Regions from separate parts of the Bradyrhizobium sp. CCBAU 53340 genome, predicted to be linked through region 3. Evidence: predicted binding sites of a transcription regulator. Region 3 holds the regulator's gene; each other region holds the start of a gene.
The links. The regulator PhoB, encoded in region 3, activates phosphate uptake and scavenging genes when phosphate is short. The targets are predictions, from matches to a motif close to TGTCATNNANCTGTCAT.
Positions count from the first base shown of each region.

Region 1 (10,268 bases), 2.9 Mb from region 3:
CGACGATGCCGGCAATGTCGGGCACGGCAAGGAGCGCAGTCTGCAGCCTCCCGTTCATGGCTAGCGATTCGTCGAGGTTGACGGAGGGAAGCGTCTCCACGCTGACGATAACGTCGCCTTCGTCCATTGTCGGCATGAACGTCTTGCCGAGCTTCGTATAGGCAAAGCCCGCGGCGACGAGGCCGATCAGCGCCGCGGCCATCACCTTGCGTTCGTTGCTCAAGGCCCAGTTCAATGCCGGTGCGTAAACGCGCTGGGCCGCGCGAACCACCAGAGGATCCCGATGTGAGGCAGATTTGAGCAGGAAGGACGTCGCGACCGGGATCACGGTGAGCGCAAGCAGCAGTGAGCCTGCGAGGGCGAAGATGATCGCGAGCGCGACAGGGATGAACAGCTTCCCCTCAAGGCCCTGCAGCGTCAGCAGCGGCACAAACACGATGATGATGATGAGGACGCCCGAGGCCACTGGCTCCAGGACCTCGCAGACCGAGCGGTACACCAGATGGATCAGGGGAATAGCTTTGCCGGGATCGTGGTGACCGAGGTTGCCGACGATGTTCTCGACCACGACGACCAGCGCATCGATCAGCATGCCGATCGCGATCGCAAGTCCGCCGAGGCTCATCAGGTTGGCCGACATTCCCACCACCCGCATGATGATCAACGCAATGACGATGGCCAGCGGCAGGCTGAGGGCGATCACCAGCGAGGCTCGCCAGTTGCCGAGGAAGAGCAACAGAAGAACGATGACGAGGGCGGTGGCCTCGCCGAGTGCTCGCACGACGGTCCCCACGGCGCGATCGACCAGGCGGCTGCGGTCATAGAATACGTTGATCGAAACGCTTTTCGGCAGCGAGGGCTGCAGTTCCGCGAGGCGGGCACGCACATCGCGGACGAGTTGTCCCGCGTTGGCGCCGCGCAGGCCGAGCACGAGCCCCTCGACGGTTTCGCCGCGCCCGTTCGACGTGACCGCACCATAGCGTGTCAGCGTCCCGACTTTGACGCTCGCGACGTCGTTGACGAAGATCGGTACCCCCTCGCGCACGTCCACCACGATGGCTTTGATGTCCTCGATCGAACGGATGCTGCCTTCGATCCGTACCAGGGCGCTGTCCTCGCCCTGATTCACCCGTCCGGCGCCATCGTTGCGGCTGTTTGCTTCGATCGCACGGCGAAACAGCTCGTAGGAAATGCCGCGAGCGGTGAGCGCGTCGTTGCGCGGAACAATCTCGAAGGCACGCACGTAGCCGCCGAGCGCGTTGACGTCTGCAACGCCCGGCACCGTACGCAGGGCCGGACGGATTACCCAATCGAGCAGGGTTCGACGCTCGGCGAGCGAAAGCTCGGCACTGTCGATCGTGAACATGAACATTTCGCCCAAGGGGCTCGTGATCGGCGCAAGACCGCCGCTTACCCCGTCGGGAAAATCACGTGAGATGTTCGACAGTCGTTCGGAAACCTGATTTCGCGCCCAGTAGATGTCGGTACCGTCTTCGAAATCGACGGTGATGTCGGCGAGCGCATATTTCGTGGTTGAACGCAGGATCTTCTTGTTCGGCAGCCCGAGCAGCTCAAGCTCGACCGGCACCGTGATCCGCTGCTCGACCTCTTCGGGAGTGAGGCCCGGTGCCTTCATGATGATCTTCACCTGAACCGGCGAGACGTCGGGAAACGCGTCGATCGGCAGGCTAGGCAGGAGGACAGCACCGGCGCCGATCAACAGCAAGACGCTCAGTACGACGAACAGCCGCTGTGAAAGCGCGAATGCGACCAGGTGCCGGAGCATTTATTGGCCAAGTCCCGAGAGAATGCCGCGAAGCGCCGAGATGCCGCCGACCGCGATCTCGTCACGATCGGTAATCGGCCCGGTTATGACCACATGGTCCTGGTCTTCGGCCAGGAGCGTGACCGGAACGAGCCGAAAACCGCCGTCGAAGGCGACGAATACCGACGTCTGCTCGCCCCGCCTGGTCAGCCCCGCATAGGGAATCTCCCAGGCGCTTTCGCCGGCGGAGAGGAAGCCGATGCGCGCCGCGGCCGTCTGGCCGGGATGCAGTTCGCCGTCGTTGGCAACTTCCGCGCGGACCAGGATGGTCTGGGTCGCGGGATCTGTTGTCTCGGAAACCAGTACGACCTTGCCGGGCGTGGAATAGCCCTCGATTTCGACCTTCGCACCGACGCGGATCGCGCGAATGTTTGCGGCGGGAACTGCGATTTCGGCCCATAGCGGCGACAGCCGCGCCAGCTTGACGAGCGGCGCGGATTGTTCGAGCCGCTGCCCCGGCGATATCACGACGTCGACCACGGATGCGCTCTGCGGCGCGTTCACAGTGAGTGTGGCGCTGATTGCCGCTTCCTGGCCGAGGCGCGAAATTGCCTCGTCGGACATTCCGCTCAGACGCAGCATCTGCCGGCGTTCGGCGGCGACGAGCGTCGCCTGGCGCGCCTCGGCCTGGCTCGCCTCCAGCACGCGTTGTGGCACGGCCTTGCCCTCGAACAGATCCATGTTGCGCTTGAGCTGCTGGGTTGCGAGCAGCTCCTGGGCCATCGCGTGCAGGTAGTCGCGCTGCTGGGAGACGAAGCTTGGACTTTCCAGGGTGACCAGCGGCTGGCCGACCGAAATGCGATCGCCCCGGCCGACCGAGAGGCTGGCGACCATACCGGCTACGGGGGCGCTGACGACCCACAATTGCGGCGTGGGAATCACGATCTGGACGGGGTAGGGCAGCGTCAGATCGGTCTTGCTTGCGATCGGATGAACGACGCGCACGCCGAGGTTCCGCGCCTGCGGCTCGCTCAGCTTGACTTCGTCCTGTGCTCCGAGCACCGGGGGCGAAGAGCCAAAGACGAACGCGAACAGGACGCCGGCAGCCAGTTTCCGAACGCCGATCGGAAGGCGAAACCCATGTTGAAGCTGCATCGCAGGCTGGTCCGAGATAACGTAGTGATACGTTAATCCCGCATGACACGATCGGGTTGATTTGCATCAACCGGCGACAGCTGCGCGGCTCAGCGCCTCACGATTGAACCGGACCGCCCGATCAGGCGGGCGAGCTGCTTGAAGCGGCTGCCGACGCGGTCGGCGACGAGATCGCCGAGCCTGTGCTCGAACACCAGCATCAGGTTGCGGCCCCGGCTACGGAAATGCGTGGCGGGCAGCACGCCAGGACGCGCCGCCGAGATCAAATGCGCGACGCGAAATGCCGCGCCGAGGAGGCGGGCGCGCTCGAGCTGCGTCGGTGTCAGCAGCTCCTGCATGGTCAGCGGTGGCTGGTTCTCTTCGCTCAGGCCCGCATAGCGATAGAACACCGACAGTCCGACGAAGGCGCGCTCGCGATGGTCGATCGCGCCGAAATTGGCGTTGACCACGAGGCTCAGCGTCTGCTCGCCGCGATGGTCAGGATGGACGCGCCAGCCGATGTCGGACAGCAGGCAGGCGGTGTGGCGCAGGCGGCGATCCTCCTCGGTCTCGCGCAGCTTCACGACGCGCGCCAGCCGGTCGGTCCAGGCGATCAGCTCGCGGGCGTGCTTGGCCGAGCGCGACAGCAGCTCGTTCAGCTCTTCCGCGGCGCAGATCAGTCCATCCTTGTTGCGCTCGGACTCCGGCAGCTTCTCGTGCAGCAGGCCCTCGCGCACGCCGAAGGTCGAGAACACGATGGTCTTCGGCTTTGCGACCCGGATGATGTGCTCCAGGACGAGCGCAGCATAGGTGAGGAGAGGGCGCCGTGCATCGGCCACGACCTCGATGTCGGCGAGCATGTCGGCGGCGGCGAGCCGCCGCAGGCGGCGGGCAAAATCGAGCGCCTCGGCCGCTTGTATGGAATAGCCGTGCATCACCTGGAGCGGGTAGCCGCTCTGGATGATGTGGATGCGCGCGAGCGCGCGCCAGGTTCCGCCGACGGCGTAGAAGGTGCGGCCGCGACCGGCGGCGAGCAGGTCGACCTCGTCGATCGCATCGCGCACGATGCGGTCGGCGCGCTTGAGCGATTTGTGGGCGAGGTCCTGCAGCGCAAGGCCGCCGAGCGGCAGCGTCACGCCGCTGCGCACGCTGTTGCCGCGTACGTCGATCAGTTCGAGCGAGCCGCCGCCGAGATCACCGACGATGCCGTCGGGACGGTGAATGCCGGAGATCACGCCGAGCGCCGAGAGTTTTGCTTCGCGCGGTCCGGACAGGATCTCGATCTTCACGGCGCAGATGCGCTCGGCCTTCGCGATGAAGTCGGGGCCGTTGGAAGCATCGCGGCAGGCTGCGGTCGCGATCGCGAACACGCGGCCGACCTGCATCACGCGGCACAGCGCGCGAAAACGCTTCAGCGACGTCAGCGCCTTGTCGACGGCGTCAGGCGCGAGCAGACCCGTGCTCTGCACCTCCCGCCCGAGGCCGCACAGCGTCTTCTCGTTGAAGATCGGAATCAGGCTCCGTGCCAGCGCCTCGTAGACCACGAGACGAACCGAGTTGGAGCCGATGTCGATGACCGCGACGCTAGCGCCACGCCTGCGCGGCCGTTTCACGGCAAAGATCTCCGGTCAGGACTGATGGCGTTCGTTTCGGCGCGTGAGACGCCGCGGCGAGGATTCCTTGAGCGACTTTCCACGGCCAGACAGACTCGGATTTGTCATGAAGTAGTTGTGGACGTTGAAGGGCTCCTCGCCCTTCGCGGCCTTCATACGCGTTGAAGACCCGTCCGGCAACAATTGCCAGCTCTGCTCATTGTCCTTCAGATTCGCGACCATGATCTGTTCGAGAACCTGCTGATGCACCGTCGGATTTTGCAGCGGGCACAGTACCTCGACGCGGCGGTCGAGGTTGCGCGGCATCATATCGGCGGACGAGATATACACAGCCGCTTTGGCGCTCGGCAGGCCCTGGCCCATGCCGAAGCAATAGATTCGGCCGTGTTCCAGGAAGCGTCCGATGATCGACTTGACGCGGATGTTCTCCGACAGGCCGGGAATGCCGGGGCGGAGACAGCAGATACCGCGCACCACGAGCTCGACCTGGACGCCGGCTTGCGAGGCCTCGTACAGCGCGTCGATGATGTCGGGGTCGACAAGCGCATTCATCTTCATCCAGACCGCGCCGGGCTTGCCGTGACGGGCGTGCTCGGTCTCGCCCTGGATGTGCTCGATGATGCGCTTGCGCAAGGTCAGCGGCGACACCGCCATCTTTTCCAGATCGCTCGGCGCGGCGTAGCCCGTGATGAAGTTGAACACGCGTGCGGCGTCGCGGCCAATCGTCGGTTCCGAGGTGAAGTAGGAGAGGTCCGTATAGATGCGCGCGGTCACGGGGTGATAGTTGCCGGTGCCGGTATGGACGTAAGTGGTGAGGCTGCCGCCCTCGCGGCGCACCACCATCGAGAGCTTTGCGTGGGTCTTCAGCTCGAGGAAGCCGTAGACGACCTGCACGCCGGCGCGTTCGAGGTCGCGCGCCCAGCGGATGTTGGCCTCTTCGTCGAAGCGCGCCTTCAGCTCGATCAGTGCGGTGACGGATTTGCCGGCTTCTGCAGCTTCGGCGAGAGCGCGCACGATCGGCGAGTTGTTGGAGGTGCGATAGAGCGTCTGCTTGATCGCGACGACGTCGGGGTCGCGCGCGGCCTGTTGCAGGAACTGCACCACCACGTCGAAGGATTCGTAAGGGTGATGGACGATCAGGTCTTTCTGCCTGATCGCAGCAAAGATGTCGCCGCCATGCTCGCGCACGCGCTCGGGATGGCGCGGCACGTAAGGGGTGAATTCGAGGTCGGGCCGGTCGAGGCGGGTGAGCTGCGACAGCTCGTTCATGGCGAGCACGCCGTCGACCAGGAACACCTCGTCGTCGGATGCCGACAGCGCGTGTTGCACGAAGCTGCGCAGCTCCTCCGGCATCTTGGCGTCGATCTCGAGCCGAATCACCGATCCGCGGCGGCGGCGCTTCAGCGCGGTCTCGAACAGGCGGACGAGGTCTTCGGCCTCTTCCTCGATTTCGAGCTCGGAGTCGCGGATGATGCGGAAGGCGCCCTGGCCGTGAAGGCTGTAGCCGGGGAACAGGCGGTTGATGAACAGGCTGGTGGCCTGCTCCAGCGAGATCAGGCGGACCTTGCCCTCGGCCGGCAGGCGGATGAAGCGGTCGATCTTACCGGGCATGCGGATCAGCGCGTTCATCGGCTTGCCGTCGGCCTCGCGCGTGAGCTGGAGCGCGATGGTGAAGCCGAGGCTCGGGATGAACGGGAAGGGGTGGGCCGGGTCGATGGCCAGCGGCGTCAGCAGCGGGAACACGTTGTTGAGGAAATAGTCCTCGAGCCAGCTCCGCTCCGCCTTGGTGACGTCCTTGCCGTCGACCAGCACGATGCCGACCTCGGCGAGCGTGCCGCGCAGGTCGCGCCAGATCGCCTGCTGGTCCGAGGCAAGCCGGGAGACGGTGCGGTTGATCAGTGCGAGCTGCTCGGACGGGGTCAGACCGTCGGGCGCGCGTTCGGCAATGCCCTCGCGGACTTGCGCCTTGATGCCGGCAACGCGGACCATGAAGAACTCGTCGAGGTTATTTGCCGAAATCGACAGGAATCGCACCCGCTCCAACGCGGGATGGCTCGGGTTGACCGATTCCTCCAGGACGCGCCGATTGAAGTGCAGCCAGGACAGCTCGCGATTGATGAACCGCTCGGGGCTCGAAGCGATCGCCGGCAGACCCTCGGATTCCGTATCTTTCTCTTTTGTTTCAACAGTTTGCGCGGAGTCCATGAGAAGTCGGTCCATCAAAATTGCCCCAATTTGCGACTTACGCGCAAAACCGGCCGGAGCATGTGTTAGTGCGATGACGTTTCGATGACATTGATGTTCCGCCTCGGCACCGCGTCAAGCGGGCGTGAAGGGGCCATCCCGGTCAGACGTCCCGAAGCAGCTCGGCGGCAAGCGCCCTTGTGACGGGGCGGCCGAGCCGCAGCGCCTCGCCGTCGAGCAATTCCACGGCGCGCCGGGCGGCGGCCGACGACCGCTCCAGCCGGGTCGCAAGGTAGCTCACCACGCTCTCGTCCACGGCGAGCTGGCGATCGGCGCAGAACTTGATGATCAGGCCGCGGAACAGCCGGTCGTCCGGCGGCAGGAGCGAAATCACGGGAATCGTCCGAAGCCGGGAGCGCAGGTCCCGAAGTTCGACCTCGATCGCCGCCGGCGCCTCCCGTCCGGTGAACAGCACATACGCACCGTCCTCGCGGGCAAGGTTCATCAAATGGAAGAGGGCGCGTTCGTCGAAATCCCCGGCCTTGAGATCCTCCACCACCAGCGCGCCGGTCGCCAGTGCGCCGGGGACGCTGGCTGCGGTCAGCGCATTGGCCGTGGTCGAGCGGGCGCCTGATAACTCGGCCCAGATCGCGGCGAGATGGCTCTTGCCCGAGCCTTCGGGGCCGGCCAGCCACATGATCCGGTTTGGCCATTCCGGCCAGCTGTCGATCAGAGCAAGTCCGGCCGCATTGGCTGGGCCCTCGAGGAAATTGTCCCGGCTGAGGCTCTCCGCGTGCGGAAGCGAGAATGCCAGTTGTCGAGGATGAACGCGGCCTGCCACGCTTGCTTTGCTCCGTGCCGGCGCGCCGGCGCTGTCTGAAGATTCGACTTATTTGATCGAGAGTTGGCCCTTTACGGGGCCTTGTCCCGCCTCATTTGGCCTCGATCGTGCTCATGTGCCGCAGCCACTCGAGGAGATAGAGCGACACGGAGGACAGTGTGAACACCGTGACCAAGCCCATCAGCATTATATCATAGGGGGCCGGGTTGAAGCCGAATGCGAGGGCAGCCAGCACCAGCGCCGCATAGGCTACCTGGGCGACGGTGTTGAGCTTCGACACCTTCGAGGGCTTCATCTCGACCGGCTTGTCGAACAGCCAGGACACGATCACCGCGGCGACAATCATGATGTCGCGCGACACCACCAGGATCACGATCCAGCGCGGAATGTCGCCCCAGATCCCCAGCGACAGGTAGATCGAGACCAGCAAGGCCTTGTCGGCCAGCGGATCGAGCAGGGCGCCGAGTTCGCTGGTCATGTTGAAGCGCTTGGCCAGGAAACCGTCCACGGCGTCGCTGACGCCCGCGATCAGGAAGACGGCGAACGCCACCTCCATTTGGCTCGACACGATGGCCCAGACGATGATCGGGACCAGCATGATGCGGCCCAGGGTAATGATGTTCGGAATACTCACACGGCGCTTCCCGGCACCCGGCCTGACCTCGAATCCGGCCCGTTTGAAGGCTGAACCGGTTGATATCTACATAGTATAGGGCGGGGCGCCATGCGAGCCATTGCGCGTCCCCGGAATTCGACGTAACCAGCCGCAAACCCACTGGAAATCGGGCATGACCGACCGCAAAAACGGCCTCACTTACGCCGATTCAGGCGTCGATATCGACGCGGGCAACCGCCTGGTCGACCTGATCAAGCCAATGGTGCGCGCCACCGTGCGGCCGGGAGCCGATGCCGAGATTGGCGGTTTCGGCGGCCTGTTTGACCTCAAGGCGGCCGGCTTCAAGGACCCCGTCCTGGTCGCGGCCACCGATGGCGTCGGCACCAAGGTCAAGATCGCGATCGAGACCGGCCTGCATGGCGGGATCGGCATCGACCTCGTCGCCATGAGCGTCAACGACCTCGTGGTGCAGGGCGCCGAGCCGCTGTTCTTCCTCGACTATTTCGCCTGCGGCAAACTCGACCCTGAGGCCACTGCAGCCATCGTCGCCGGCGTCGCCGAGGGCTGCCGCGAATCCGGCTGCGCCCTGATCGGCGGCGAGACCGCCGAGATGCCTGGCCTCTACAAGGACGGCGACTACGATCTGGGCGGCTTTGCCGTCGGCGCCGCCGAGCGCGGCACGTTGTTGCCGCGCAAGGATATCGCCGCGGGCGACGCCGTGATCGGCCTTGCCTCGTCGGGCGTGCATTCCAACGGCTTCTCCCTGGTGCGCAAGATCGTGGAACAGTCCGGCCTCGGCTTCGGGGCGCAGGCGCCGTTCGCGCCGGTCATGACGCTTGGCGGTGCGCTGCTGACGCCGACGCGGCTCTACGTCAAATCCTGCTTGCGTGCGATCCGCGAAACCGGTGCGGTGAAGGGCCTCGCCCATATCACCGGCGGCGGTTTCACCGATAACATTCCGCGGGTGTTGCCGAACCATCTCGGCGTCGGCATCGACCTCGCCCGCCTGCCGGTGCTGCCGGTGTTCAAATGGCTGGCGGCGCAAGCCGGCATCGCCGAGCTCGAAATGCTGCGCACCTTCAATTGCGGTATCGGCATGATCGCGATCGTCGAGCCTGACAAGGTTGACGAAGTCGTGCGGGTCTTCACCGATGCAGGCGAGACCGTGGCGCAGCTCGGCACGGTGATCCCGGCCGAAGGCGAGCACCGCGTCGTCTACAACGGCCAGCTCGATCTGGCGCTGTGATGAAGCGGCGCGTCGCCATTCTGATCTCGGGGCGCGGTTCCAACATGGCCGCGCTGATCAAGGCAGCAAGCGCGGCCGACTTTCCGGCGGAGATTTCGCTGGTCATTTCGAACAAGGCCGATGCGCTCGGTCTCGAACGGGCCAGGGCAGCCGGCGTGAAGACGCTGGTGATCGAGAGCAAGCCGTTCGGCAAGGACCGCGCAGGCTTCGAAAAGGTGCTGCAGGCCGCGCTCGACGAGCACGGCATCGAGCTGATTTGCCTCGGCGGCTTCATGCGCCTGTTCACCGCTGAATTCACCAAGGCCTGGTACGGGCGGATGCTCAACATCCATCCGTCGCTGTTGCCTTCATTCCCCGGGCTCGACCCGCACGGCCAGGCCTTGCGCGCCGGCGTGAAACTGTCCGGGTCGACGGTGCACTTCGTGATCCCCGAGACCGATGCAGGCCCGATCGTGATGCAGGGGGCTGTACCCGTCAGCGATCACGACACGGCCGACACGCTGTCCGAGCGCATACTCGAAGTCGAGCACCGCATCTATCCTGCGGCACTGAGCCTGCTTGCGAGCGGGAAGGTCCGCATTGAGGGTGACGTGTGCAAGACTGCGGGAAGCGCGGCGTCGGAGAATTTTCTGGTTGCGCCGGTGGTGACCTGAAGCGCGGTCGCGTTTCGCCTTCCCAAATGAAATCCCCCGGCAGAGCCGGGGGCATCGTCATGATCTCTCGCGTGTCGTGAGAAATCAGGAGACCTTGAGGTTCTCCGCGGATGTCTTGCCGCGGTTCTCCACGAGGTCGTATTCAACCACCTGGTTCTCGTTCAGGGTCGAGAGGCCAGCACGCTCAACGGCAGAGATATGGACGAACACGTCCTT
Region 1 is NZ_CP030055.1:4,601,820-4,612,087, reverse strand. Features, by position in the region: gene XH89_RS22010 (efflux RND transporter permease subunit) at 1-1,786, opposite strand, end outside; gene XH89_RS22005 (efflux RND transporter periplasmic adaptor subunit) at 1,787-2,920, opposite strand; gene ppx (exopolyphosphatase) at 3,010-4,512, opposite strand; gene XH89_RS21995 (RNA degradosome polyphosphate kinase) at 4,528-6,717, opposite strand; gene XH89_RS21990 (DnaA ATPase domain-containing protein) at 6,860-7,537, opposite strand; gene XH89_RS21985 (CDP-alcohol phosphatidyltransferase family protein) at 7,629-8,171, opposite strand; gene purM (phosphoribosylformylglycinamidine cyclo-ligase) at 8,326-9,399, shown strand; gene purN (phosphoribosylglycinamide formyltransferase) at 9,399-10,052, shown strand; gene XH89_RS21970 (cold-shock protein) at 10,137-10,268, opposite strand, start outside.
Region 1: a site for PhoB is predicted at 6,791-6,807, ahead of XH89_RS21995 (RNA degradosome polyphosphate kinase). Genes of this name have one in related genera too.

Region 2 (10,268 bases), 680 kb from region 3:
GACAGCCACGCATTCGGCACGTGGATGAACATGATCTTCACGGTCGCGCCCTGCTGATAATCGTCGGGTGCAAGAGCGGATTGATAGAGGCCGATCGCGAGCAGGATGATGGTCGCGGCCGCAAGCCACGGCAACACCCGCGCCGAGAGCGCGAGGAACCTGGTGGGGTTGGCGAGGTCGATCAGCGACATGGTATCCTGATAATCACCCGGGACTGCTCACGCAATCAGCATGAAAGCGCGCAGCGAAAGTTGATCGGGGTCAAGGCGACCGGCCCATTTCAATCCAGTCCATGCTTCAGGCTTGCCGCCGCCGCGAACGGGCCGATCACGAGGCTGACCAGCGACAGGGCGCACAGGATCGAGAACGGTGCGCCGAACGTCATCGGGCCGACGATCACGGCCTGCGAGGCCGCGACCCCGAAAATCAGCACGGGAATCGACAGCGGCAGCACCAGCACCGCCATCAGCAGCCCGCCGCGATGCAGCGTCACCGCCAGTGCGGCGCCGATCATGCCGGTGAAGGTCAGGGCCGGGGTGCCGGCCAGCAGCGTCAGCGCCACCGCGCCGGTTGCGACCATGTCGAGGTTGAGCAAGAGGCCGAGCACGGGGGTTGCGATGATCAGCGGCAGGCCCGCCGCCAGCCAATGCGCCAGCGCCTTGGCCGCGCAGGCCAGCTCCAGCGGCGTGCGGCTCATCGTGATCAAATCGAGCGATCCGTCCTCATGGTCGGCCATGAACAGCCGGTCCAGCGTCAGCAGGCTCGCCAGGAGGGCACCCAGCCACAGGATCGCCGGCCCCAGCCGCGACAGCAGCGCCAGGTCCGGTCCGACGGCGAACGGCATCAGGACGACGACGGTCAGGAAGAACAGCACGCCGATCAGTGCTCCGCCGCCGACGCGGAGCGCGATCTTGATGTCCCGACGGATCAGGGCGGAAAGAGCCGTCATGAGGGGCCCCCCTCGTGCGCCAGGGACGGTGCGCTCCCTCCCCCGCCTGCGGGGGAGGGTCGTGGAGAGGGTGTCTCGACGACGAAGACTCCTCCAGAGGAGAGAACCCTCACCCGGCGCTGCGCGCCGACCTCTCCCGCAAGCGGGAGAGGCAAGGGAGCCCGCGGGGACGGCTGGGCCCCCGGGGGGAGAGCCGAGCCCGGCCGCTTGGAAAGCTGAGGGTCGGTCGGATTCATACCGCGCCTCCGATCCGCAGCTCCCGCGATTCGATACCCAGCGGGCCATGGGTCGCCGCGATGATCAGGCCGCCGCGCGCCAGATGATCCCGCATCAAGCCGCCGAACATCTCCTGCCCGGCGACATCAAGCGCATTGGTCGGCTCGTCCAGCAGCCAGACCGGCCGTCGGACCGTCAGCAGCCGGGCCAGCGACAGCCGCCGGCGCTGGCCGGCGGACAGGAAGCCCGCGGGCAAATGGGTGGCATGGTCGAGCCCGACCGTGGCGAGGCTCTCGGCCGCGTCACAGCGCTGGCCGCCCAGAAATTCAGCCCAGAATGAGAGATTTTCAGCCACGCTGAGCGCCGGCTTCAGGGCATCGCGATGGCCGAGATAGTGGCACTGCTCGGGCAGCGTCATGTCGGCGTCGCCGCCCTCGAGTACGATTGTGCCACCGGCTGGAACGAGCAGCCCGGCGATCAGCCGCAGCAGCGAGGTCTTGCCCGCGCCGTTGCGCCCCACGACCGCCACGGCTTCGCCCGCGACGGCCTGGAAATCGAGCCCGGAAAACACCTCGCGGCCGCCTCGCACGCAGGTGACCCCGCGTCCGGACAGCTGCATCTGGCCTGGTACCGTCACGTTCAAAGCCAGGCCTCAGGAAATCTTAGGGTAGCGCATCAGAATTTTTGGCTCGCGACTTGCTGGGGTTCGATTGTGGCTGTGGCGGCGCGGTTAGAAAGCTTCTATAAGCCCGGAACTACTTGATGCAGCAACTCAACCTGCCCCTGCAAGCGACCCAGCCTGCTTCGCTGACGGTGTTAAAATACCCTGCCGGGTATAACTAACAATTGGGATTTCCTACATGACCTCGCTCGACAGCTTCAAATGCAAAAAGACCCTCAAGGTCGGCGCCAAGACCTATGTCTATTACAGCCTGCCCACGGCCGAGAAGAATGGTCTGAAGGGAATTTCGAAACTTCCCTATTCGATGAAGGTCCTGCTCGAGAACCTGCTGCGCAACGAGGACGGCCGCTCGGTCAAGAAGGAAGACATCGTCGCGGTCTCCAAATGGCTGCGCAAGAAGTCGCTGGAGCATGAGATCGCGTTCCGCCCGGCCCGCGTGCTGATGCAGGATTTCACCGGCGTTCCCGCGGTGGTCGACCTCGCCGCGATGCGCAACGCGATGCAGAGGCTCGGCGGCGATGCCGAGAAGATCAACCCGCTGGTGCCGGTCGACCTCGTCATCGACCACTCCGTGATCGTGAACTTCTTCGGCGACAACAAGGCTTTCGGCAAGAACGTCACCGAGGAGTACAAGCAGAACCAGGAGCGCTACGAGTTCCTGAAGTGGGGCCAGAAGGCGTTCTCGAACTTCTCCGTCGTGCCGCCCGGCACGGGTATCTGCCACCAGGTCAATCTCGAATATCTCGCCCAGACGGTCTGGACCAAGAAGGAGAAGATGACGGTCGGCAAGAAGACCGGCACCTTCGAGGTCGCCTATCCGGATTCGCTGGTCGGCACTGACTCCCACACCACCATGGTCAATGGTCTCGCCGTGCTCGGCTGGGGCGTCGGCGGCATCGAGGCGGAAGCCTGCATGCTCGGCCAGCCGCTGTCGATGCTGCTGCCCAACGTCGTCGGCTTCAAGCTGAAGGGCGCGCTGAAGGAAGGCGTCACCGCGACCGACCTGGTGCTGACCGTCACGCAGATGCTGCGCAAGCTCGGCGTCGTCGGCAAGTTTGTCGAGTTCTTCGGTCCCGGCCTCGACCATCTCTCGGTCGCCGACAAGGCGACGATCGCCAACATGGCCCCCGAATACGGCGCGACCTGCGGCTTCTTCCCGGTCGATGCCGCGGCCCTCGATTATCTCAAGACCTCCGGCCGCGCTTCGGCGCGCGTCGCGCTGGTGCAGGCCTATGCGAAGGCGCAAGGGCTGTTCCGCACCGCCAAGTCGGCCGATCCGGTGTTCACGGAAACGCTGACGCTCGATCTCGGCGATGTCGTGCCCTCGATGGCCGGCCCGAAGCGCCCCGAAGGCCGCATCGCGCTGCCCTCGGTTGCCGAAGGTTTTGGTCTTGCGATGACCAGCGAATACAAGAAGGCCACTGACGGCGCCAAGCGCTTTGCCGTCGACGGCAAGAACTTCGATATCGGCCATGGCGACGTCGTGATCGCCGCGATCACCTCCTGCACCAACACCTCGAATCCGAGCGTGTTGATCGGTGCCGGCCTGCTCGCGCGCAACGCCGCGGCGAAAGGCCTGAAGGCCAAGCCGTGGGTGAAGACCTCGCTCGCCCCGGGCAGCCAGGTGGTCGCCGAATATCTCGCCAATTCCGGTCTCCAGCCCGACCTCGACAAGGTCGGTTTCAACCTGGTCGGCTTCGGCTGCACCACCTGCATCGGCAATTCCGGCCCGCTGCCTGAGGAGATCTCGAAGTCGATCAATGACAACGGCGTCGTCGCGGCCGCCGTGCTCTCCGGCAACCGCAACTTCGAAGGCCGCGTCTCGCCCGACGTGCAGGCGAACTATCTGGCCTCGCCGCCGCTGGTCGTCGCCTACGCGCTCGCCGGCAGCGTCACCAAGAATCTCGCCACCGAGCCGCTCGGCGAAGGCAAGGACGGCAAGCCGGTGTACCTGAAGGACATCTGGCCGACGACGAAGGAGATCAACGCCTTCATGAAGAAGTTCGTGACCGCGTCGATCTTCAAGAAGAAGTATGCCGACGTGTTCAAGGGCGACACCAACTGGCGCAAGATCAAGACCACCGAGAGCGAGACCTATCGCTGGAACATGTCTTCGACCTATGTGCAGAACCCGCCCTATTTCGAAGGCATGAAGAAGGAGCCGGAGCCGGTCACCGACATCGTCGAGGCGCGTATCCTCGCCATGTTCGGCGACAAGATCACCACCGACCACATCTCGCCGGCCGGTTCGATCAAGCTGACCTCGCCCGCCGGCAAATATCTCAGCGAGCACCAGGTGCGCCCCGCCGACTTCAACCAGTACGGCACGCGTCGCGGCAACCATGAAGTCATGATGCGCGGCACCTTCGCCAACATCCGCATCAAGAACTTCATGCTGAAGGGCGCCGACGGCAACATCCCTGAAGGCGGTCTGACCAAGCACTGGCCCGACGGCGAGCAGATGTCGATCTACGACGCCGCGATGAAGTACCAAGAGGAGCAGGTGCCGCTGGTGGTGTTCGCCGGCGCCGAATACGGCAACGGCTCCTCGCGCGACTGGGCCGCGAAGGGTACGCGTCTGCTCGGCGTTCGCGCCGTGATCTGCCAGAGCTTCGAGCGCATCCATCGCTCCAACCTGGTCGGTATGGGCGTGCTGCCGCTGACCTTCGAGGAAGGCACCTCCTGGTCGTCGCTCGGCCTCAAGGGCGACGAGAAGGTCACGCTGCGCGGCCTCGTCGGCGACCTCAAGCCGCGCCAGAAGCTGACCGCGGAGATCGTCTCCAGCGACGGTTCGTTGCAGCGCGTTTCGCTGCTTTGCCGCATCGATACGCTGGACGAGCTCGACTACTACCGGAACGGCGGTATTCTGCACTATGTGCTGCGCAAGCTCGCGGCTTAAGCGCGAATTTGTGAACACTGGCTCACCGCGACGTGAGTAGAAGGTTAAACGAAGGCGGCCTATCAAAAGGCCGCCTTCGTACGTTTTGCGGTATGTTTCAGATGGGCCCGTCCGGGAAATCCCGCCCAGGACGGTTGAATGTACCGCGCCTGTAAGACTACGGTGACCATCAGGCGATAAGATCTGTCCCAACGAGTGACCATGTGTGACGTTCGACATGACTGGAATGATGGCTTCTAATTTCGTTTCGCGCTGGTCCGGGGCACTTTGGTCGGGAGCACTCGGCATCTGCGTGATCGTCGCGGTCATCCGTCCCGCCGAAGCCGATCCCCGCGCAGTGGTCGAACTCTTCACCTCCCAGGGCTGCTCGTCCTGCCCGCCTGCCGACAAGGTCATCGGCGACCTCGCCAAGGATCCCTCGATCATCGCGCTGAGCATGCCGATTGATTATTGGGATTATCTCGGCTGGAAGGACACGCTGGCGGACTCGCGTTTCTCGGCCCGGCAGCGCGCCTATTCACGCATGCGCGGCGACCGCGAGGTCTATACGCCACAGGTCGTGGTCAACGGCGCTACGCATGTGATCGGCAGTGATCGCGCCGGCATCGAAAATGCGATCGGCAAGACCGACATGGGTGCGGGCGTGATGAGCGTGCCGGTGACGATGTCGCTCGCCGGCAAGCAGATCAACGTGTCGGTCGCTGCGAGCAAGGAACCGACGGTCTCGCATGGCGAGGTCTGGATCTGCTCGATCGCGAAATCGGTGCCGATCGAGATCGGCCGCGGCGAGAACCGCGGACAGCAGATCACCTACCACAATGTCGTACGCAATCTGCTCAAGGTCGGTGACTGGAACGGACATCCGGAAAGCTGGACCGTGCCGCTCGAGAATTTGACGTCACGCGATGGCGTCGACGGCGCAGTGGTTTACGTCCAGGACGGCAGCCGCGAGAGGCCCGGTCCGATGCTGGGCGCGGCGTACACGTCGCTGCATTGATTCTCTGACAGTAAGTTTCGCTCGATCTCCTCATGGTGAGGAACGCGCTCTTGCGCGCGTCTCGAACCATGAAAGGCCCGCGCTGTTGCATCCGGGCCTCGATCCTTCGAGACGCCGCGCAAGGAGCGCGGCTCCTCAGGATGAGGGGTGAAAGTCTTCGCGCTGGGATGAGGGAATGCACGGCGGCGGAGACACACCGCCACAAACAAAAAAGGACCAACTCGCGTTGGCCCTCCTTGTCGCGCGTACAGACCCGATCCTGTTCGACCCCGGGGGGCTGGGGGCTGAGGAATCCGGAACCGAAAGGACCGGGTCAACGCACACACGTCTTTTCGCAGTGCAGGGCGGCAGGCGATGGGCGGAAAAGCGGCGATCCTGTGATTCCTGCTAACGATCCCGTGACGGTTTGCCGCTGAGAAGTTCCACCGTGGCGTGTGTCATGATTCGCTGGCCGCCGCCGGGCTGAACCTTGGTCCCCATGTGGCCAACAGCCCCTTGCGGCGGGGAACAGTTGGCGCAATCATGCAGGTGTCATGATCCGCGGTTCCGGGGACGGTCTTTCGCGGAGCCGGTCATGCCGACGATGAGGAGGCGCCCCATGAGTTTGACGTCGGAGGATGCCGATCCGAGCGAGCAGCGCGCAGTGGCGCGCCCCGCCGCTGCGAATACCCAGCCGAACCGGGTGACGTTCAACCGGCTTGAGCTGCACCGAATTCTCAATCTCTACGGCCGTATGGTCGCCGACGGCGAGTGGCGCGACTATGCGATCGACTTCCTGAAAGACCGCGCGGTGTTCTCGGTCTTCCGCCGGGCCTCCGAAGTGCCGATCTACCGTATCGAGAAAGATCCGCGGCTCGCCCGCAAGCAGGGCATGTACAGTGTGATCTCCGCGACCGGCCTGATCCTGCGCCGCGGTCACGAGCTCGAGCGCGTGCTGCTGGTGATCGATCGGAAGCTGGCGGTGGTCTAACCACACGGCCGGTGCCGTAGGGTGGGCAAAGGCGCAAAGCACCGTGCCCACGGTCTCTTAATGATCGCCGAGATTGTGGGCACGCTCCGCTTTGCCCACCCTACGAGACCTATTTCGCCGGCACCGTCCTCGCGCCTTCACCGAGATCCCGCTGCATCATCACCGTGTCGAGCCAGCGACCGAACTTCAGGCCGACATTCGGATGCGTGCCGATCATCTTGAAGCCGCCTCTGGTGTGCACGCCGATCGAGCCGGCATTGGCGGAATCGCCGATGACAGCGATCATCTGGCGGAAGCCGCGCGCCTCGCATTCCTTGATCAGCCGCTCCAGCAGCAATGAGCCGATACCGCGGCGGTGGAAGCTCGGATCGAGATAGATCGAGTTCTCGACCGTGAAGCGGTAGGCCGGGCGCGGCCGGTAGGCGCCGGCATAGGCGTAGCCGGCAATGCTGCCGTCGATCACAGCGACGAAATAGGGATAGCCGCCGTCGACCAGCGCGCGATAACGACGCGTCATCTCGGTGAGATCGGGCGGATCCAGCTCGAATGTCGCCGTGCCCTCGCGGACGGCCTGCTGGTAGATGGCGGTGATGGCGGGGAGGTCGGCCTCAAGCGTAGGCCTGATTTCGGGTGCGGACATGGAGGCAAGATTAGAGTGTCCTCGCGGCGGCTGGAAGAGGCAACGCAGTTTCCACATCGTCATTGCGAGCGCAGCGAAGCAATCCAGAAATGCATCCGCGGAGGGACTCTGGATTGCTTTGCTGCGCTCGCAATGACGGGGAGGGGCTGCGGGCAAACAAAAAACCCCGGCCTTGCGGCCGGGGTTCGTATCCGTTCCCTCGAGGTCTTGCGCTTAGTCGCGCTGGCCGAGGAGCTGCAGCAGCAGCGTGAACAGGTTGATGAAGTTCAAATACAGCGACAGCGCACCTGAGATCGCCGCGCGCTCGGCGATGTCACCGCCGGCCGAAGCATAGCCGTAGATGTACTCGTTCTTCAGCCGCTGCGTATCCCAGGCGGTGAGGCCCGCGAACACCAGCACGCCGACCACCGAGACGATGAACTGCAGCGCGGTGCTGGCCAGGAACAGGTTCACCAGGCTCGCGATGATGATGCCGATGAGGCCCATGAACAGGAACGAGCCCATGCCGCTCATGTCACGCTTGGTGGTGTAGCCGTAGAGGCTCAGCGCACCGAACGTCGCCGCGGTGATGAAGAACACCCGCACGATCGAGTCATGCGTGTAGACCAGGAAGATGGTCGACAGCGAAACGCCCATCAGTGCCGAGAACACCCAGAACAGGATCTGGGCGGTCGAGGGTGCCAGACGGTTGATGCCGGCCGAGATCACGAACACCATGGCGAGCGGCGCCAGCATGAACAGATATTTCAGCGGGCTCACGAACATCGCGTAGCCGAACGGCGTCAGGAACAGCTTGCCGACGCGGACGGCTTCCGGGGTCGGAACGTCAGTCACGGCAGCCATGTAAACGCCGAGCGCGGCAAGGCCGGTGATGGCAAGGCCAATGCTCATGTAATTGTAGATGCGCAGCATGTAGGCGCGCAGACCGGCGTCGACCGTCGCGGCGTCAACACGCCCGGCGGCCCTGCCGAAAGGAGAAGCGTAATTGCGGTCTAGGTCCGACATGGTCGAATTCCCGTTGGTTGTCCGGTCCGGCACAGGGGTTGCCATGCCGCCGGTTCGTCAAATTCTATCTCGGATACCGATGTCTGCCGACATTAATTTTGGCTAACAATCGGGGCTCCGAACCCATCCGATATGTGGGAAACTAACACATTCGCTGCAACCGTCCACGCGCGGCCGAATGTCGCCCTCCACGCGTGTTCCTGACGAGAACCTGACAGGCAGACGTGGTTAATTCGCGGGAATCGCGCGATTTCGGTCCCGCGCTGTCATCCGCTACCTTTTGTCACAAATTCCGCAACACCGTGGCGGGCTTTTTGTTCAACGCCAGCAGCGTGCCGGCGAGCCCGAGCCCGACGGTGACGACCAGGGCGGCTGCCACCACGCCGGCCGCGCTTGCAGCCTGCCAGACGAAGGTCAGCGTCATCAGCCGCGTCACGATCATCCAGGCCGCGATGCTGCCGGCGATCACGCCGAACACCGCGGTGGCGAGCCCGATCAGCAGATATTCGAGCGCATAGGCGCCGAGCAGCCGCAGCCGCGTCGCGCCCAGCGTCTTCAGGATCACCGCATCATAGACGCGGTGGCGATGGCCGGCGGCGAGGGCGCCGCCCAGCACCAGGATCGCGGAGATCAGGGTCACGGCGCTGGCGCCGCGGATCGCGAGCGTGAGATTGGTCACGACCGAGCCGACCGTCTCCATCACCTCGCGCACGCGCACGCTCGTCACCATCGGATAGGCATCCGCCACCTGCTTGATGATCTTGCCGTCGCTAGCAGCATCGCCGCCGGCCTCCGTCAGCGTCGCGATGTGGGTGTGCGGCGCGCCCTTGAAGGCGTTGGGCGAGAACACCAGCACGAAATTGATGCCGAGCCCCTGCCAGTCGATGGTGCGTAGATTGCCGATTCTGGCCGGGATGTCGCGGCCGAGCACGTTGACCACGATCTCGTCGCCGAGCTTGAGGGAGAGGCCGTCGGCGATCTTCTTCTCCATCGAGACCAGCGGCGGGCCGGAATAGTCGGCGCCCCACCATTCGCCCTCGACCACCTTGGAACCCTTCGGCAGCTCGCCGGTATAGGTCAGGCCGCGATCGCTCTGCAGCACCCATTCGGAATCGGTTGTGGGCTTGAGGTCCTCGGCGCGCACCCCGCGCGCGGCGACGATGCGCCCGCGCAGCATCGGCACGTCCTCGACCTTCGCGCCCGGGGCGATCTGGCGGAGATAATCGTCGAAGGGAGCGGCCTGCGTGCTCGGAATGTCGATGAAGTAGAACGACGGCGCGCGGTCGGGCAGCGCGGCAAGAAACTGCCGGCGCAGATTGCCGTCGATCTGGGTGATGGTGACGAGCACGGCGAGGCCCAGCCCCAGCGACAGCACGACCGACGGCGTCAGCGCGCCGGGCCGGTGGATGTTGGCGATCGCCAGCCGCAGCATGGTGAAGCGCGTGCGCGGCAGTCTTCGCGCGATGGCCATCAGCAGGCCGGCAACGCCGCGCAGCACCGCGAACACGACCACCGAGGAGACCACGAACACCGCGGCGATGCGCTTGTCGAAGGATAGGCCGATCACGACCGCAACCAGCAGCGCGACGACGACACCCATGAAGACGAGATAGCCCAGGCGCGGCCGGTGCCATTCCGCCGCGATGGTGTCGCGAAACAGTGCCGCAACCGGCACGTCGTGCACCCGGCCGAGCGGCCACAGGCCGAAGGCGAGCGCGGTCAGGAGACCGTAGACGAGGGACAGCGCCAGCTCGCCCTCATGCACCGCCGGCACCACCGGCAGCGGCAACAGCTTGCCGAACAGGCCGACGATGGCGAACGGCATCGCCGCGCCAAGCGCAAGGCCAATCACCGAGCCGATCGAGGCCAGCAAAACGACCTGCGCAAGATAGATGCCGAAAACATCGCGC
Region 2 is NZ_CP030055.1:420,196-430,463, forward strand. Features, by position in the region: gene XH89_RS02000 (heme ABC transporter permease) at 1-191, opposite strand, end outside; gene ccmB (heme exporter protein CcmB) at 281-949, opposite strand; gene ccmA (heme ABC exporter ATP-binding protein CcmA) at 1,182-1,784, opposite strand; gene acnA (aconitate hydratase AcnA) at 2,026-4,746, shown strand; gene XH89_RS02020 (thioredoxin family protein) at 4,964-5,743, shown strand; gene XH89_RS02025 (DUF2794 domain-containing protein) at 6,342-6,713, shown strand; gene XH89_RS02030 (GNAT family N-acetyltransferase) at 6,823-7,353, opposite strand; gene XH89_RS02035 (Bax inhibitor-1/YccA family protein) at 7,567-8,358, opposite strand; gene XH89_RS02040 (ABC transporter permease) at 8,642-10,268, opposite strand, start outside.
Region 2: a site for PhoB is predicted at 6,262-6,278, ahead of XH89_RS02025 (DUF2794 domain-containing protein). Genes of this name have one in related genera too.

Region 3 (10,268 bases):
GTCTCGTTCCATATGGGCTGGCTGATCGGCTCGGTCCTGCTTGGCTTCTGCATGGGCTGGATCTCCGTGGTCCAGCGCGGCAACGGCACTTCGAAAGTCACCGCGCGCTGGCTCGCGGCGCTCGTCGCAGGCCTGGTCGCAGCTTCGCTCGCCCATGTCGTCCCGGGCCGCTTCGGCTACTGGCTCGATCTCGGCCTGATCATGTTTGCTTGCTACCTCGTCGGCTGCACCGTCGGGGCATGCCTGCGCTATTGGGTGGTCTCGCGCACCCAGCCCGCGGCCTGATCTGTCGTCCAAAAGTTTTCTAACTGGTTGGGGGATCATCCGGAGGCCATCGGTCGCTTCGTCGCCGGCTGGATCGCCGGCATCGAGGCGGTGCGTCCGCAGCTTGCAGCCGGAGAAGGCCGCTACCTCCGAGTAGTATGTTTCGCGCGGCCGGCCCCAGTGGACGGCCGCGCGTCTGCGCTTTGCCATGTCATGTCGCGGTGCACCCTGATGACGCGAAGCAAGGCCCGGGCCGCGCGTTGCCGCAGCCGCCGGCGCGGTGGACCTCTTTCAACAGCCGGATGCGGTCCATAGATTGATTTCGACTTAAGCCGTGACGGAACATTGTCCGGTCGAAATCATCAAAACTTCACGGCGTCTGCGCAGGATTGCCGTGGAGATTCGCGTCAAGTCTTGCCGCCGAAAGCGCCAAATCGTGCATCAGGAGCCTGCAGCCTGCCTAAAACATTGAAGGCACGTGATTTTGTTCACATTGGCGAATTCCACTCCGCCGCAAAACGCGCTACTGGAGGGGCGGGGGGCATGCGCGATGCCAGAGCCGGCGGCGAGGGGTCGTCGAATGCCTGTGCGTCATTCGCCTGTTCGCCGGCCACCCTGGCCGCTGAAGCGTTATTCGAGGTCTAGATGCTGGAAGCCATACGCAGGGCGATGACGTTTCTGCGCCAGAAGCAAATCCTGCATAAGCTTGGAGTTGTGATCAGCGTCGCGGTCATCGGCATCGCTTGCTATGTGCTCTACCACATGCTGCGCGGCATCGACATGAACGAGGTGATCGAGGCGATCAAGAGCACCGAGCCGAGCCAGATCGGGATGGCGGCGCTGTTCGTCACCGCAGGCTATTTCACGCTGACCTTCTACGATTGGTTCGCCGTGCGCGCGATCGGTCATGCCCACGTGCCCTATCGCATCAACGCACTCGCCGCCTTCACCAGCTATTCGATCGGCCACAATGTCGGCGCATCCGTCTTCACCGGCGGCGCGGTACGCTATCGCATCTATTCGGCCTACGGCCTCAACGCGATCGACGTCGCAAAGATCTGCTTTCTCGCCGGTCTCACCTTCTGGCTCGGCAACGCCGCGGTGCTCGGTCTCGGCATTTCCTATCATCCGGAGGCGGCCGCCTCGATCGATCTGCTGCCACCCTGGCTGAACCGCACGCTGGCGATGATGATCCTTGCTGGGCTGGTCGGCTATGTGGTCTGGGTCTGGACCCAGGCGCGGGTGGTCGGACGCGGACCCTGGACCGTGGTGCTGCCCGGCGGCCCGCTGACGCTGCTCCAGATCGCCATCGGCATCATCGATCTCGGTTTCTGCGCGCTTGCGATGTATGTGCTGGTTCCTGACGAGCCCAATCTCGGCTTCGTCGTCGTCGCTGTCATTTTCGTCTCGGCGACGCTGCTCGGCTTCGCCAGCCATTCGCCTGGCGGGCTCGGGGTGTTCGACGCCGCCATGCTGGTTGGCCTCTGGCAGATGGATCGCGAGGAACTGCTCGGCGGCATGCTGCTGTTCCGGGTCCTCTATTATCTCTCCCCTTTCGTCATCTCTGTAATCTTGCTGACGTTTCGCGAGGTTATCATCGGCGCCCGATCGAAGCGCCTGCAGCAGGCGGCGCTCAAGCTCGATCCAGGTCCACCGCCTGAAGCCGCTTATGTGAGAAAGCGCAGCGACAGCGGCGCCTGACCGGCGCAAGCTCTAGGAGAAGTCCGCCCCGATGGCGATCGACGCCCCATCTTCTCCCCCCGCCCAGCCCTGGTCCGACCGGCTGCGGCACTCGACGATCATCCTGATCGCTGCTGCGCTGGCGCTGTCGATCGTGGTCTCGCTCGGCGAATTGGCGGCGCTGCACGCCGCGATCATATTTCTCAGTATCGCGGCCGCCGCGCTGATCCCCTGGCGGCTGCATGATACCGCCGCCTCGCGCGAGGACGTCAGGCGCGTCAATCCGGTCGAGAGTGCCGCTGTGGCCGCCGTCGTCGCCGGGATGCCGGATCCGGCGGTGCTGCTCGACCGCGCCGGCCGCGTCATCCACCTCAATACCGCCGCCGCCCAGCTCGCGCCGGCGCTGCGCAAGAACGAGCTCGCCCAGTTCGCGCTCCGCTCGCCGGAGATCATCACGGCGCTGCGCGAGTCCATTGCCACCACGGAGCCGCGGCGCGCGACCTATCTCGACCATGTTCCGGTCGATCGCTGGATGGAGCTGATCATCACCCCGGTGCCGGTGCCGACCAATTTCGGCGGCGCCGACAAATGCATGCTGATGACCTTCCACGACCAGACGCCGCTGCGCCGGGTCGAGGAGATGCGCGCCGATTTCGTCGCCAATGCCAGCCACGAATTGCGCACGCCGCTGGCGGCCCTCTCCGGCTTCATCGACACGCTCCAGGGCCAGGCCAAGGACGATCCCAAGGCGCGCGAGCGTTTCCTCGGCATCATGCACAATCAGGCCACCCGCATGGCACGCCTGATCGACGATCTGCTCTCGTTGTCGCGGGTCGAGCTGTCGGCCCATGTGCGGCCCGACACCCTGGTCGACCTTCTGCCGATCATCTTCCAGGTCGCCGACGGGCTTGAGCCGCTGGCGCGCGAGCGCCAGGTCGAGGTCGAGACCCATTTGCCTGACGGCCCGGTCATGATCGCCGGCGACCGCGAGGAGCTGCTCCGCCTGTTCGAAAACCTGATCGAAAACGCGCTCAAATACGGCGCCTCCGGCGGGCGCGTCATCGTCTCGCTGACTCTGCCGACGCCTGCCGATGCGAGTCAGGAAATCCGGGTCATGGTGCGGGATTTCGGACCCGGCATCGCACCCGAGCACCTGCCGCGCCTGACCGAGCGGTTCTACCGGGTTGATGTCGGCGACAGCCGCTCCCAGGGTGGAACCGGCCTCGGATTATCGCTGGTGAAACATATTCTTAACCGTCACCGCGGCCGTCTTTTGATCGAAAGCGTGCCCAAACAGGGCGCGACTTTCACCGCCTGTTTTCCCCCGGCTAAGACTTTAGTTTAAGCCATAAAAGCAAGCGATTTCAATCGCTTGCATCTGTCATCCGACTGTCACGAAACCTTCGTAAAAGCTCAGCCGACCGCTCCTAAAGGGGCGGCACGGGGAGCGCGATCGGGCGCGAATGGCGCTTCGCTCCCCTGTATGGAGACCAGCATGAATTTCCTCAAGACCATCGTCGCTGCCGGCTTGGTCGCCGCAACGACGACGACGGCGTTTGCCGCCGACATCACCGGTGCCGGCTCGACCTTCATTTTCCCCGTCCTCTCCAAGTGGGCGGATGCTTACAAAAAGGAGTCGGGCAACGGCGTTAACTACCAGTCGATCGGCTCCGGCGCTGGCATCAAGCAGATCCAGGCCAAGACCGTGACCTTCGGCGCGACCGACGCTCCGTTGAAGGCGGATCAGCTCCAGAAGGACGGCTTTGCCCAGTGGCCGATGGTCATGGGCGGTATCGTCCCGGTCGTTAACATCGAAGGCATCAAGGCCGGCGAGATCGTCCTCGACGGCGCCACCCTCGCCGACATCTTCGTCGGCAAGATCACCAAGTGGGACGACGCTGCGATCAAGAAGCTGAACCCGAATGCCAAGCTGCCGTCGGAAGCGATCTCGGTCGTTCACCGCGCGGACGGTTCGGGCACCACCTTCAACTTCACCAACTATCTCTCCAAGACCAGCGCCGACTGGAAGAGCAAGGTCGGTGAAGGCACCGCCGTCGAGTGGCCGGTTGGCGTCGGCGCCAAGGGCAACGAAGGCGTTGCCGGCAATATCGCCCAGACCAAGAATTCGATCGGTTATGTCGAATACGCCTATGCCAAGCAGAACAAGCTGACCTACACCAAGATGGTCAACAAGGCCGGCAAGACCGTCGACGCGACCAACGAGGCGTTCCAGGCCGCCGCGTCCAACGCCGACTGGACCAGCGCTCCGGGCTACTACCTGATCCTCACCGACCAGCCCGGCGACAAGTCCTGGCCGATCGTCGCGACGACCTTCGTGCTGATGCACAAGGAAGCCGTCGACAAGGCTGCATCGCAGGAAGCGCTGAAGTTCTTCAAGTTCGCCTTCGAAAAGGGTGCGAAGTCCGCCGAAGAGCTCGACTACATCCCGATGCCCGACAACGTCGTGAAGCTGATCGAGAAGACCTGGTCGGCTGACATCAAGAGCTAAGCTCCTTGCTCCCGGGACGCGGTGCGACCTCCATGGCCGCATCGCGGACCGCGCGGCTTCTCGGCCCCGGATCAGTATCGCGCTCTATCCGGGGCGCGAGACCAAACAAGAACGTATATTATTGGTACAGGGGATCGGCGTGGCAGAGATGGCTGTTCAGAGCGATGTAATCGACGACGCCGGACCGTATGACCGCGCCAAGGCCTTGAGCGCGTTCAAGCTCGGCGATGTCACGTTCTACTGGATCACGCGCCTCAGCGCGATTTCGGTCCTTCTCATTCTCGGCGGCATCATCATCTCGCTGATCATTGGCGCCGTCCCGGCGATGAAGGAATACGGCTTCGCGTTCCTGTGGACGCAGCGCTGGGCCCCGTCGGCGGATCCGCCCGTGCTCGGCGCGCTCGGACCGATGTACGGCACGCTCGTCACCTCCTTCATCGCCATGCTGATCGCCATTCCCGTCGGGATCGGCATCGCGATCTTCCTCACCGAACTCTGCCCGCAATGGCTGCGCCGCCCGATCGGCATGGCGGTCGAGCTGCTCGCCGGCATTCCCTCGATCATCTACGGCATGTGGGGCTTCTTCGTGCTGGGCCCGTTCCTGGCCAACACCTTCCAGCCCTTCATGATCAAGATCTTCGACGGCATCCCCGTGCTGGGCGCGATCTTCGCAGGTCCCCCGTCCTATCTCAGCTTGTTCAACGCCGCGCTGATCCTCGCCATCATGGTGCTGCCCTTCATCACCTCGATCTCGGTCGACGTGTTCAAGACGGTGCCGCCGGTGCTCAAGGAAGCGGCTTACGGCGTCGGCTGCACCACCTGGGAGGTCGTGCGCAGCGTCGTGATCCCCTACACCCGCGTCGGCATCATCGGCGGCGTCATGCTGGCGCTGGGCCGCGCCCTCGGCGAGACCATGGCGGTGACCTTCATCATCGGCAACTCGTTCCGCATCTCGTCGTCGATCTTCGCGCCGGGCACCACGATCTCGGCGGCGATCGCGTCCGAATTCGCCGAGAGCGACGGCCTGCACCAGTCCGGCCTGATCCTGCTCGGCCTGTTGCTGTTCGTGTTGACGTTCTTCGTGCTCGCCGGCGCGCGGCTGATGCTGCTGCGTCTGGAAAAGAAGGCGGGGAAGTGACATGAACCCGATTTACGCACGCCGCCGCCGCAAGGATATCGTCGTCCGCGGGCTCTGCATCGGTGCCGCCGCCTTCGGCGTCACCTGGCTCGCGCTGATCCTGCTCACGCTGCTCTACAACGGCCTCGCCGGCCTCAACCTCGACCTGTTCGTCGCGGATACCCCGCCTCCGGGCTCGACCGAAGGCGGCCTGCGCAACGCCATTGTCGGCTCGCTGATCATGACCGTGATCGGCGTCGGTGTCGGCGCGCCGCTCGGCCTGTTCGCCGGCACCTATCTCGCCGAATACGGTCGCAACGACAAGCTGACCTCGGTGATCCGCTTCATCAACGACATCCTGCTGTCGGCGCCCTCGATCATCATCGGCCTGTTCATCTACGGCGCGGTGGTGGTGCCGATGCGCGGCTTCTCGGCGATCGCAGGCTCGCTGGCGCTTGCCGTCATCGTCATCCCGGTGGTGCTACGCACGACCGAGGACATGCTGCTCTTGGTGCCGAACGCACTGCGTGAGGCGGCGTCCGCGCTCGGCCTGCCGCGCTCGCTGGTGATCAAGCGGATCGCCTATCGTGCGGCCCGATCGGGCCTCATCACCGGCGTGCTGCTCGCCACCGCCCGCGTCGCCGGCGAGACGGCGCCGCTGCTGTTCACTGCGCTGTCGAACCAGTTCTTCAGCCTCGGCCTGAACAAGACGATGGCGAACCTGCCCGTGACCATCAACAATTTCGTGCAGAGCCCCTACGCTTATTGGAAGCAACTCGCCTGGAGCGGCGCCCTGCTGATCACGCTCACTGTGCTTGCCCTGAACATTGGCGCCCGCATCCTCGGTGCCGAGAGGACCGCAAAATGACCGACCTGTCCGTATCCGTGAGCTCCAACGCTCACCTCGCCGCGCAGCAGCCGCTGCCCGAAGCGCCAGCCAAGGTGACGGTGCGCAACCTCAACTTCTATTACGGCGAGCACCACGCGCTGAAGAACATCAATCTGACGCTCGGCACCAACCGCGTCACCGCCTTCATCGGCCCGTCCGGCTGCGGCAAGTCGACCCTGCTGCGCATCTTCAATCGGATGTATGATCTCTATCCGGGCCAGCGCGCTAGCGGTCAGCTGATGCTCGATCAGACCAACATTCTCGATCCCAAGCTCGACCTCAACCTGCTGCGCGCCCGCGTCGGTATGGTATTCCAGAAGCCGACGCCGTTCCCGATGACGATCTACGAGAACATCGCCTTCGGCATCCGGCTCTATGAGAAGATCTCGAAATCCGAGATGGACGACCGCGTCGAGAAGGCGCTGCGCGGCGGCGCGCTGTGGAACGAGGTCAAGGACAAGCTCAATGCCTCCGGCCTGTCGCTCTCCGGCGGCCAGCAGCAGCGCCTCTGCATCGCCCGCACCGTCGCGGTGCGGCCCGAGGTGATCCTGTTCGACGAGCCGTGCTCGGCGCTCGACCCGATCTCGACCGCCAAGGTCGAGGAGCTGATCCAGGAGCTGTCCGAGAACTACACGATCGCGATCGTCACCCACAACATGCAGCAGGCGGCGCGCGTCTCCGACAAGACTGCCTTCATGTATCTCGGCGAGCTGATCGAGTTCGACGACACCAGCAAGATCTTCACGTCGCCGTCCGACCGGCGCACGCAGGATTACATCACCGGCCGGTTCGGCTGAGGAGACAGGACATGGGTTCTGAACATACCGCAAAAGCCTTCGACACCGACCTCCAGGAGCTCACCCGCCTGGTCGCCGAGATGGGCGGCATCGCCGAGCGCATGATCGTCGATTCCGTCGACGCGCTGATCCGCCGCGATGTCGCGCTCGGCCAGCGCGTCGTTACCATCGACGCCGAGCTCGACGCGCTGCAGAAGAAGATCGAGGAGCGCGCCGTGCTGACCATCGCGCGCCGCCAGCCGATGGCGGTCGATCTGCGCGAGATCGTCGGCGCCATGCGCGTTGCGACCGATCTCGAACGGATCGGCGACCTCGCCAAGAACATGGGCAAGCGCGTCGCGGCGCTGGAGACGGATTTCCATCCGCTCAAGCTGTTCCGCGGCCTGGAGCACATGACCGACCTCGTGCAGCAGCAGGTCAAGTCGGTGCTGGACGCCTATGCCGCGCACGATCTGCCGGCGGCGATGGCGGTGTGGAAGGGCGACGAGGAAGTCGACGCCATCTGCACCTCGCTGTTCCGCGAGCTCCTCACCTACATGATGGAGGATCCGCGCAACATCTCATTCTGCATCCATCTGATGTTCTGCGCCAAGAACATCGAGCGGATCGGCGACCATGCCACCAACATCGCCGAGACGGTGTTCTACATGATCGAAGGCCAGGCCATCACCGACAAGCGGCCGAAGGGCGACATGACGACCTTCGCCACCACGGTCCCGAATACTTAAGGAGCGACGAGCCCATGGGCGCACGCATTATGGTTGTTGAGGACGAGGAAGCTCTCACCGAGCTTCTCCGCTACAACCTCGAGGGCGACGGCTATGACGTCGAGACGGTGATGCGCGGCGACGACGCCGACACCCGCCTCAAGGAGCACATCCCCGATCTGATCGTGCTCGACTGGATGCTGCCGGGGCTCTCGGGCATCGAGCTGTGCCGCCGGCTGCGGACCCGGTCCGACACCAAGCAGCTGCCGATTATCATGCTCACCGCGCGCGGCGAGGAGAGCGAGCGGGTGCGGGGACTTGCCACCGGCGCCGACGATTACATCGTCAAGCCGTTCTCGGTGCCCGAGCTGCTCGCCCGCGTGAAGGGCCTCTTGCGGCGCGCCAGCCCCGAGCGGCTCGCCACCGTGCTCGCTTTCGGCGACATCGAGCTCGACCGCGAAAAGCGCCGCGTGGCGCGCTCGGGCCGGCCGATCGATCTCGGCCCGACCGAATACCGCCTGCTGGAGTTCTTCCTCGAACATCCGGGCCGCGTGTTCTCGCGCGAGCAGCTGCTCGACAGCGTCTGGGGCCGCGACATCTATATCGACGAGCGCACCGTGGACGTCCATATCGGCCGCCTGCGCAAGCTGCTCAATCTCGGCCGCGAGCAGGATCCGATCCGCACCGTCCGCGGTGCCGGCTATGCGCTCGACGATCGCTTTGCCAAGGCAGAGCAGACGTCAAGCTAGCGGCACTCATGCCAAACAAAAAAGCGCGCCCAGTGGCGCGCTTTTCTTTTTGTCCCGGCCCGGGCCGGGACAATGTCGTCTCAGCAATGCTCAGCGCGTGCTCGGCTTGGCCGGCGCGCGGCGCCGATCGGCGGCCGGCTGATAGGCGACACGCGAGTGCTGGGCGCAGTAGGGCAGGCCGGACAGTGCCTTGCCGCCGCAGAAGAAGAAATCCGGGCTCGAGGGGTCGCCGACCGGCCAGTGGCAGGTCGCCTCGTTGAGTTCGAGCAGCGAGAGCCGCTGGCTCATCGGCACCACGTTGTCATAGGTAACGGGTTCGGCTTCGACCTCGACCTCGAAGGCCTGCGCCAGCGCGGTGTTGCCGCGCGCCATGGGGCGGCTCACCCGCATCATGTGCTGCGCGGGACGCGCCTTGCGCGGCCGCGGAGCTGCCGATGAGGGGCTCTTGGCCCGGCCGGACAGGCCGAGCCTGTGCACCTTGCCGATCACGGCGTTGCGGGTGACATTCCCAAGCTCAGCGGCGATCTGGCTGGCCGAAAGTCCGGCCTCCCAGAGCTTTTTCAGCTGCTCGACGCGATCGTCGGACCAGGTCAAAACCGTCATTGCACCCTTTCCTTCGCCGCGCGCCGCCATCCTGGGGCGGCACGACGAATGCCTAAGTCTCGAAAAACCCGTGCCGCCAGAATCCCTTAAGGCTCGCCGGGCGCACCAGATGCGCCCGAACGTTTACGCCGGTACATGAGGACTTATGGGATCAGAACCGCTGCACGAGATGTCGTATCTGACAAGCCAAACGCTACAATATGGCGTGACTCACGCGCAAGAGTCCGCCGACTCGCTTCCACATGTTCCGTGGCGAAAATCCCGCAAAATCGCCACCGCAAGACTACGGAATCAGCGTTTCGCGAGGCTTTCCGGGCGGCATTGACACCCGTTTCACCAGGCCTAAGATAGTCGTGCGTGCCGCCCTTAAAAGGCGGCACGTTTCGTTTTCCGGGCCGGTCAATGGTGCGTTGCGCAATGCACACATTGTCCGTCCGCAACAATCAAGTGATCGTCATGACCAACAGCGCAGCGCCGCATTTGCTCCCCGTTTTCGCCAGAGCCGACATCGGTTTTGAGCGCGGTGAAGGCGTCTGGTTGATCGCAACCAACGGCGATCGCTATCTCGATTTCACCTCGGGCGTCGCCGTGAATGCGCTTGGCCATGCCCATCCTGCGCTGGTCAAGGCGTTGCAGGAGCAGGCGACCAAGCTCTGGCACATGTCGAACTTGTTTCAGAGCCCTGATGGCGAGAGGCTCGCCGCGCGTCTATGCAGCGAGAGCTTTGCGGACTTCGTATTCTTCTGCAATTCCGGCGCGGAAGCGCTGGAGGGCGTGATCAAGCTGGTCCGCCATCATCACTTCTCCAAGGGACATCCGGAGCGCTATCGCATCATCACCTTCGAAGGCGCCTTCCACGGCCGCACGCTGGCAACGCTGGCCGCGACCGGCTCTGCGAAATATCTCGAAGGCTTTGGTCCACCGATGGACGGTTTTGACCAGGTGCCGCATGG
Region 3 is NZ_CP030055.1:7,477,555-7,487,822, reverse strand. Features, by position in the region: gene XH89_RS35520 (hypothetical protein) at 1-285, shown strand, start outside; gene XH89_RS35515 (lysylphosphatidylglycerol synthase domain-containing protein) at 910-1,965, shown strand; gene XH89_RS35510 (ATP-binding protein) at 1,997-3,289, shown strand; gene pstS (phosphate ABC transporter substrate-binding protein PstS) at 3,440-4,453, shown strand; gene pstC (phosphate ABC transporter permease subunit PstC) at 4,602-5,591, shown strand; gene pstA (phosphate ABC transporter permease PstA) at 5,593-6,438, shown strand; gene pstB (phosphate ABC transporter ATP-binding protein PstB) at 6,435-7,256, shown strand; gene phoU (phosphate signaling complex protein PhoU) at 7,268-7,984, shown strand; gene phoB (phosphate regulon transcriptional regulator PhoB) at 7,999-8,712, shown strand; gene XH89_RS35475 (GcrA family cell cycle regulator) at 8,803-9,315, opposite strand; gene XH89_RS35470 (aspartate aminotransferase family protein) at 9,772-10,268, shown strand, end outside.